3 regions of the Micromonospora sp. NPDC005197 genome follow, and region 1 is predicted to be linked to each of the others. Evidence: riboswitches for the same ligand, from Rfam matches in the RefSeq annotation. Region 1 holds a riboswitch; each other region holds the start of a gene.
What was found. A riboswitch is a leader RNA that binds a small molecule or an ion and turns the genes downstream of it on or off. The one in region 1 is predicted to bind S-adenosylmethionine.
Positions count from the first base shown of each region.

Region 2: another riboswitch for S-adenosylmethionine. It lies ahead of thrC (threonine synthase); the one in region 1 lies ahead of ABZU46_RS24750 (aminotransferase class V-fold PLP-dependent enzyme).
Region 3: another riboswitch for S-adenosylmethionine. It lies ahead of ABZU46_RS04565 (ABC transporter substrate-binding protein); the one in region 1 lies ahead of ABZU46_RS24750 (aminotransferase class V-fold PLP-dependent enzyme).

Region 1 covers NZ_JBEXHY010000101.1:14,674-16,928, reverse strand. Annotated here, with positions in the region: gene ABZU46_RS24755 (PrsW family intramembrane metalloprotease) at 1-940, opposite strand, end outside; SAM riboswitch class IV at 964-1,084, shown strand; gene ABZU46_RS24750 (aminotransferase class V-fold PLP-dependent enzyme) at 1,164-1,904, shown strand; gene ABZU46_RS24745 (FUSC family protein) at 1,949-2,255, opposite strand, start outside.
Region 2 covers NZ_JBEXHY010000038.1:3,396-5,650, reverse strand. Annotated here, with positions in the region: gene ABZU46_RS15280 (DMT family transporter) at 1-959, shown strand, start outside; SAM riboswitch class I at 1,027-1,162, shown strand; gene thrC (threonine synthase) at 1,173-2,255, shown strand, end outside.
Region 3 covers NZ_JBEXHY010000006.1:81,200-83,454, reverse strand. Annotated here, with positions in the region: gene ABZU46_RS04570 (amino acid transporter) at 1-701, shown strand, start outside; SAM riboswitch class IV at 785-896, shown strand; gene ABZU46_RS04565 (ABC transporter substrate-binding protein) at 1,243-2,073, shown strand; gene ABZU46_RS04560 (amino acid ABC transporter permease) at 2,113-2,255, shown strand, end outside.

The DNA.
Region 1 (2,255 bases):
GCCCGACCGTGCCGAAGAACACCGGCACCATCAGGCCCAGGAAGCCGTACAGCATGATCACCGCTTCGCCGGTGGCCTGGGTCAACGTCGGCAGCAGGTTCCACGTGCCGTGCAGCATCATCGCCAGCAGCAGGCCGGCGATGGGGGCGAGCACGCGGACCCGCCGGTCGGCCGTGCGCGAGGCGACACCGAGCCCGACACCTGTCATCGAGGTGAAGAGCGGATGGGCGAACCCGAACAGGAGGATCCGCACGATGAAGATGGCGATCACCTGCTGGGTGCCGGTCGCCGGGCCGTACCGGTCGGCGCCAGCCGCATAGCCGTACCCGCCCAGGTAGAGGATGTTCTCCACCATCGCGAAGCCGACCGCGGAGAGCCCGCAGTAGACCAGGCCGTCGGTGATGCCGGACCACTCCCGACGCCGGAACACCAGCAGCAGGATCGGACCGAGGGCCTTGGTCAGCTCCTCGATGAACGGCGCCACCAGCACGCCGGTCAGCGCCTCCGGCAGCCCCCAGTCGGCGAACCGCCCGGCGGCGAACTCGTTCACCTTCAGCGAGGCGGCGGTGGAGACGAACGCGCCCCAGGCGAAGCAGAAGATCAGGTATTTCAGCGGTTCCGGCTCGTACCGGTCGAGCCAGAGGAAGCAGGCGACCAGCACCGGCACCGGCAGGATCGCGGCGACCACCCCGATGAGCAGCGCGTCGAGGCCCAGCGACTGGCCGAGGGTGATGACCATGAAGACCGCGCACGCCGCGATGAACAGCACCACCCCGGCCAGCACCAGGAACCGCAGCCAAACCAGTCGGCGCGGCGGCATCCGGGGCGCCGCGACGACAGCCGGATCGGCGGGCGTGGGCGGCGACGGCAGGGGTGCACCGGGCGGGGTGTCGGCCATGCGGTCAGCGTAGCCATCCCCCGCCGGCTGGTCCGGTCGCATCCACAGCCGCTATGCTGCCGGCAGGTCACGAGCGCCAGCGTGAAGCCCCGGCTTGCTGGCCGGCAACCCTCGTCGAGTTCGCGGTGGGGTGCCCCGGGTGATGACCGGGCCCAGCCCGATCGGCGTGCTGGGCAAGCGCGGACCCCGTCCCGACACCGCACCCGGGGTCCCTGACCCCGGAGGTTCCGGCGTGTCCGTCACCCTCGTACCCTCGCTGCCCGCCCTGCCCACCGTCGCGCCCAGCCCGTTGGCGCCGCTCGACGTGCTCGGCGTACCCGGCGAGATCAACCTCGACTACGCGGCCACCGCGCCGTGCGCGCGGGCCGCGGCCGACGCGGTGACCGAACTGCTTCCCTGGTACGCCAGCGTGCACCGCGGCGCGGGAGCGCTGTCGCGGCGCTGCACCCTGGCCTACGAGCGGGCCCGGCAGACGGTCGGCGACTTTTTCGGCGCCCGCGCCGACGACCACGTGATCTTCACTCGGAACACCACAGACGCTCTCAACCTGCTGGCCCGGGCGCTGCCCGTCGGCACGACAGTCGTCACCTTCGCGGGCGAGCACCACGCCAACCTGCTGCCCTGGCCCCGCGGCTCGGTGCGCCTGTCGGTACCCGCCGACCCGGCCGGGGCGGTACGCGCTCTCGCCGCCGCCCTCACCGAGCTGCGCCGCGACAGCAACCCCGCGCTGCCGGTGCTGGTCGCCGTGACCGGGGCGAGCAACGTGACCGGGGAGCTGTGGCCGGTCGCCGAGCTGGCCCGGGTGGCCCACCGGCACAACGCCCGGATCGTCCTCGACGCCGCACAGCTCGCGCCGCACGCCCCGGTCGACCTGCACACGCTCGACGTGGACTACCTGGCCGTCTCCGGCCACAAGCTGTACGCCCCGTTCGGCGCGGGTGTGCTCATCGGCAGCACCACGGCCCAGGTCGACCGGCTGCTCGCCGCGCTCGCCGAGCTGAGCTGAGTCGAGCGGGGCTGAGGCCCGGACCGTGCGCCTGCTGCTCGCGCTCAGCCGACGGGCGGGGCGGTGGGTGGCTTCGGCGCCTCGCCCGGCTCGGCCGGTTCGCCGACCGGCCGTTCCTGCTCCCCGAAGGCCGTCCGGATCCACCGGTTCGCCTCCTCCTGCTCGACACCGGAGGCCACCAGCAGGTCACTCGCCGTGGTCCGGATCTGGGCGATCACGACACTGCCGGAGAAGCCGACTCCCGCCCCGTACGCCCGGCCGGCCTCGCTGACGGCCCGCAGCGAGCGCTCCCGTGCCTTCTGCGGCTCCTCGCCCGCCGCGAACTCGTGCTTGAGCAGCCGGACCGACTCG
Region 2 (2,255 bases), on a different contig from region 1:
GCGCCGCCGCCTATCCGCTGCTCGCCGTGCTCGCCTGGGGCGCGATGTTCCCGATCCTGGCCAGCGCGCTGAGCCGGGTCGATCCGCTCAACCTGACCACCGCCCGCTACCTGTTCGCCACAGTCATCCTGGTCGCCATCCTGCTGTTCCGCGAGGGCCCCGCGGCGCTGCGGCTCGGCGGTCGGGGAGTCGAGGTGGTGGTGCTCGGCGTCGTCGGCTTCGCCGGCTTCAACCTGCTCACCAACCTGGCGCTCGAACACGCCGCCCCGCAGCAGATCTCCCTCTTCGTGGCCACCACGCCGGTCATCACCCAGCTGGTCCGGTGGGCCCGGGACGGCGTACGACCGAAGCCGCTCCTGCTGGCACTCTCCCTGGTGGCGCTCCTCGGAGTCGGCCTGGTGATCACCCGCGGGAGCCTTGTCGGGTTCGGCCAGTTCGGTCTCGGCGGGCTCATGATGATCGGCGCGGTGCTCGGCTGGGGCATCTACACCCACGGCGCCAGCCGGTTCGGCGCCTGGTCGCCGCTGCGCTTCACCACGCTGACCGCGCTCGCCGGCACGGCCGCCATGCTGGCCGCGAGCATCGGCGCCGACGCCGTCGGGTGGCAGCACGCGCCGGCCGCCGCCGACCTCGTGGCGATCACCCCACAGTTGGCGTACGCCGTGATCGTCGCCGCCGTCGTCGCGGTGCTGGCGTGGAACACCGGCGTGCAGCGGCTGGGCGCCGCCAACGCCGCCCTGTTCATGAACCTGGTCCCGGTGACCACCTTCGTCGTGCAGATCGTCCGCGGCTACCGGCCGGAGGCGATCGAGCTGGTCGGCGCCGCGATCACCATCGCCGCCCTGGTCGCCGCGAACCTCGCCACCAGGGCACGGACCCGGTCGTCGTCCCTGCCGCGACCCACCGCGGTCACCGACCCGGCCGCGGTGGTCGACCCGGTGGCGGTGGCCGCTCGCTGACCCACTCCCTGGGATACCCGGTGGAGGCGACAGGCAACGTTGCCTAGACTCGACGGCACAACTGCATACCTCATCCAGAGGGGCTGAGGGATACGGCCCGACGACGCCCCGGCAACCACCCCGCGCGCTCACCGCTGAGCGACCCGCGGGGCAGGTGCCAATTCCGTCCCCGCCGCACCGTGCGATGCGGGGAAAGATGAGAGGACTCTCGACATGACGTCGACGCTCGCCGCCCCCGGCATCGACACCTCCGCCAGCCCCGCCCGCGCCCTGGTCTGTCGCGCCTGTTCGGCCCGCTACCCGCTCGCCGCCCAGCACGCCTGCTACGAGTGTTTCGGCCCCCTGGAAGTGGACTACGACCTCGCGGCCCTGGCCACGGTCACCCGGGAGCAGATCGAGGCGGGCCCGAAGAACATCTGGCGGTACGCCGCGCTGCTGCCCGCCGGCCAGGACCCGGCCACCCGGGTCACCCTCGACCCGGGGCTGACCCCGCTGGTGGCGGCCCCGCACCTTGCCGCCGAGCTGGGCATCACCGCACCGCTGTGGGTCAAGGACGACAGCGCCAACCCGACCCACTCGTTCAAGGACCGGGTCGTCTCGGTGGCGCTGACCGCCGCGAAGGCACTCGGCTTCACCCGGTTCGCCTGCGCGTCGACCGGCAACCTGGCCAACTCGGTGGCCGCGCACGCCGCCCGCGCCGGTGTGCCCTCGGTGGTCTTCATCCCCAGTGACCTGGAGCAGGGCAAGGTCATCACCACCGCCGTGTACGGCGGCGAACTGGTCGCCATCGACGGGTCGTACGACGACGTCAACCGGCTCTGCGGTGAGCTTGTGGAGACCGACGAATTCGAGGACACGGCGTTCGTCAACGTGAACGTCCGGCCGTACTACGCGGAGGGCTCCAAGACCCTCGGCTACGAGGTGGCCGAGCAGCTCGGCTGGCGTATCCCGGCCCAGGTGGTCATCCCGATGGCCAGCGGTGAGCTGCTCACCAAGATTGACAAGGCGTTCTCCGAGCTGGTCGAGATCGGCCTGGTCGAGGCGCCGGCCGGCGGCTGGAAGGTCTTCGGGGCCCAGTCGGCCGGCTGCAACCCGATCGCCGCCGCGCTGCACGCCGACACGGACACGATCACCCCGGTCAAGCCCACCGGCATCGCCAAGTCGCTCAACATCGGCGACCCGGCCGCCGGCCTCTACGCCCTGGAGGCGGTCCGCCGCACCGGCGGTTGGATGGAGTACGCCGACGACGACGAGATCCGCGCCGGCATCCGCCAGCTCGCACGCACCACAGGCGTC
Region 3 (2,255 bases), on a different contig from region 1:
CGGCGGCGACGGCCGTGACCCTCGCGGCGCGACGACGGCGGCAGCGGGGGCGGATGTACGCCTTCGGGGCCATCGCGCTGATCTTCGTCTACACCACCCTGGCGAACGTCGTGGAACGCCCCGACGGCGTCAAGATCGCCGCCTGTTTCATCGGCGGGATGATCCTGGTGTCGGTGCTGTCCCGGCTCGTACGGGCCTACGAGGTGCGAGTCGACCACGTCGAGCTGGATCCGGTCGCCGCCCGGATGATCGACGAGCGTGCCACCCGTCGGATCCGCCTCATCGCGCACGAGCCGGACCGCCGCGACCCGGCCGAATACCGCGCCAAGCTGGCACAGACCATGGCGGACAACGACTTCCCCGACGACAGCGACGTCATCTTCGTCGAGGTCCACGTCACCGACCCGTCGGACTTCGAGACCGAGCTGCCGGTGCGCGGCAGCGTGGCGCACGACAGCTACCCGGTGCTCAGCCTGACCGGCTCCTCGGTGCCCACCGCGCTCGCCGCCCTGCTGTTGGAGATCCGCGACCGGAGCAGGCGACGCCCACACATCTACTTCGAATGGAGCGAGGGTGGCCCGGGTCGCAACCTCCTGCGCTACCTGGCGTTCGGGCAGGGCGCCATCGCCTCGGTCACCCGGGAGATCCTGCGTCGCCAGGAGCCCGACCCGCGCCGCCGGCCGCACGTGCACACCGGTTGACCTGCCGGTCGAACCGTCGCCGGTGGTGAGCGTGGTCATAACGGCTGGACGATCCACCGGTGGGAGCTGCTAGCCTCGCCGCAGGTCATGAGTGCCAGCGCGAAGCCCCGGCTCGCTGGCCGGCAACCCTCCTCCGCGGTGGGGTGCCCCGGGTGAAGACCAGGCACCGGCAGGACGCCGGCGCAAGCGTGGCCTGGCACCCAGGTCAGCAACAGACCCGGGAGACCGTATGCGCATCCTCAGCCCCACGCCACCGGCCGGTCGGCTCACGCCGCCCCTGACCCGGCGTCGCCACGTGGACCTGATGCGAATGTGCAGCGCGGCGTGTAACCACCACCCCACGCGCTAACCCCTCCCCTCCCTCCCCTCCCCCGGGCGCACCACGCCCACCCACCCTCGCGTCGATCATGACGTTGTTGCCCGCCCGACCGGCGTGTCGGGGCAACAACTTCACGATCGACCGGGTCGACGCACCCTTTTGGAGACACCCGTGCGATTTTCTTCTGGCTTGAGCCGTGCCGTTGCCGTTGGGGCGGCCCTTGTGGTTGCCGGCGCGCTGACCGCCTGCGGCACCGACGACGCCTCGAACGACACCGCTGGCAACCCGTACGGCCTGGCGCAGGCCGGCGTGCTGCGTGCCGGCACGCTGACCGACGCCCCACCGAACGTGTACCTCAAGGACGGTAAGTTCACCGGCTTCGACAACGACCTGCTGACCGCGGTCGCCGGCAAGCTCGGCCTGAAGGTCGAGTTCGTCGGCACCGACTTCTCCGCGCTGCTCTCCCAGGTCAACAACCACAAGTTCGACGTCGGCAGCTCCTCGATCACGATCACCGAGGCGCGGAAGAAGACAGTCGACTTCGGCAACGGCTACGACTTCGGCTACTTCGGGCTGGACGTGCCGGCCGGCTCGCCGATCACCGGGTTCGACCAGCTCGCCGGCAAGCGGGTCGTGGTGGTGCAGGGCACCGTCCAGGACGACTACGCCACCGGCAAGCAGCTCGACCCGGTGCGGGTGCCGGACTACAACGGCGCGCTCAACCAGCTCAAGGCGGGCACCGCCGACGCGTGGATCGCCCCGGCGGAGATCGGCGAGAAGTCGGCCGCCGACAGCAACGGCAAGATCACCGTGGCGGCCAAGCAGCTCAGCCCGGCACCGACCGCGTACGCCGTGGCCAAGGGCAGCGACAAGCTGCGCGAGGCGCTGAACAAGGGCCTCGACGAGGTGATCGCCGACGGCACCTGGAGCCGGTTGCAGGCCCAGTACTACCCGGGCCGCCCGATCCCGGCGGACTTCACCCCGGGCAGCGGCACCGTGGCGGCGCCGTCGGCGTCCGCCGCGCCGTCGGCGTCGGCGTCGGCCGCGTCCTGAACCGGTGACGAGCGAGCGGGGCGGTAGGAGAGGCGACCGATGGATCCGTTGAGCACCTTGTGGGAGACCTTCTTCGACGCCGACGCGATGCGCGAGGCGCTGCCCGAGATGCTGACCGTCGGGCTGCCCAACACGCTGATCCTGGCGGTCTCCGCCGCCCTGCTCGGCACGGTGTTCGGCCT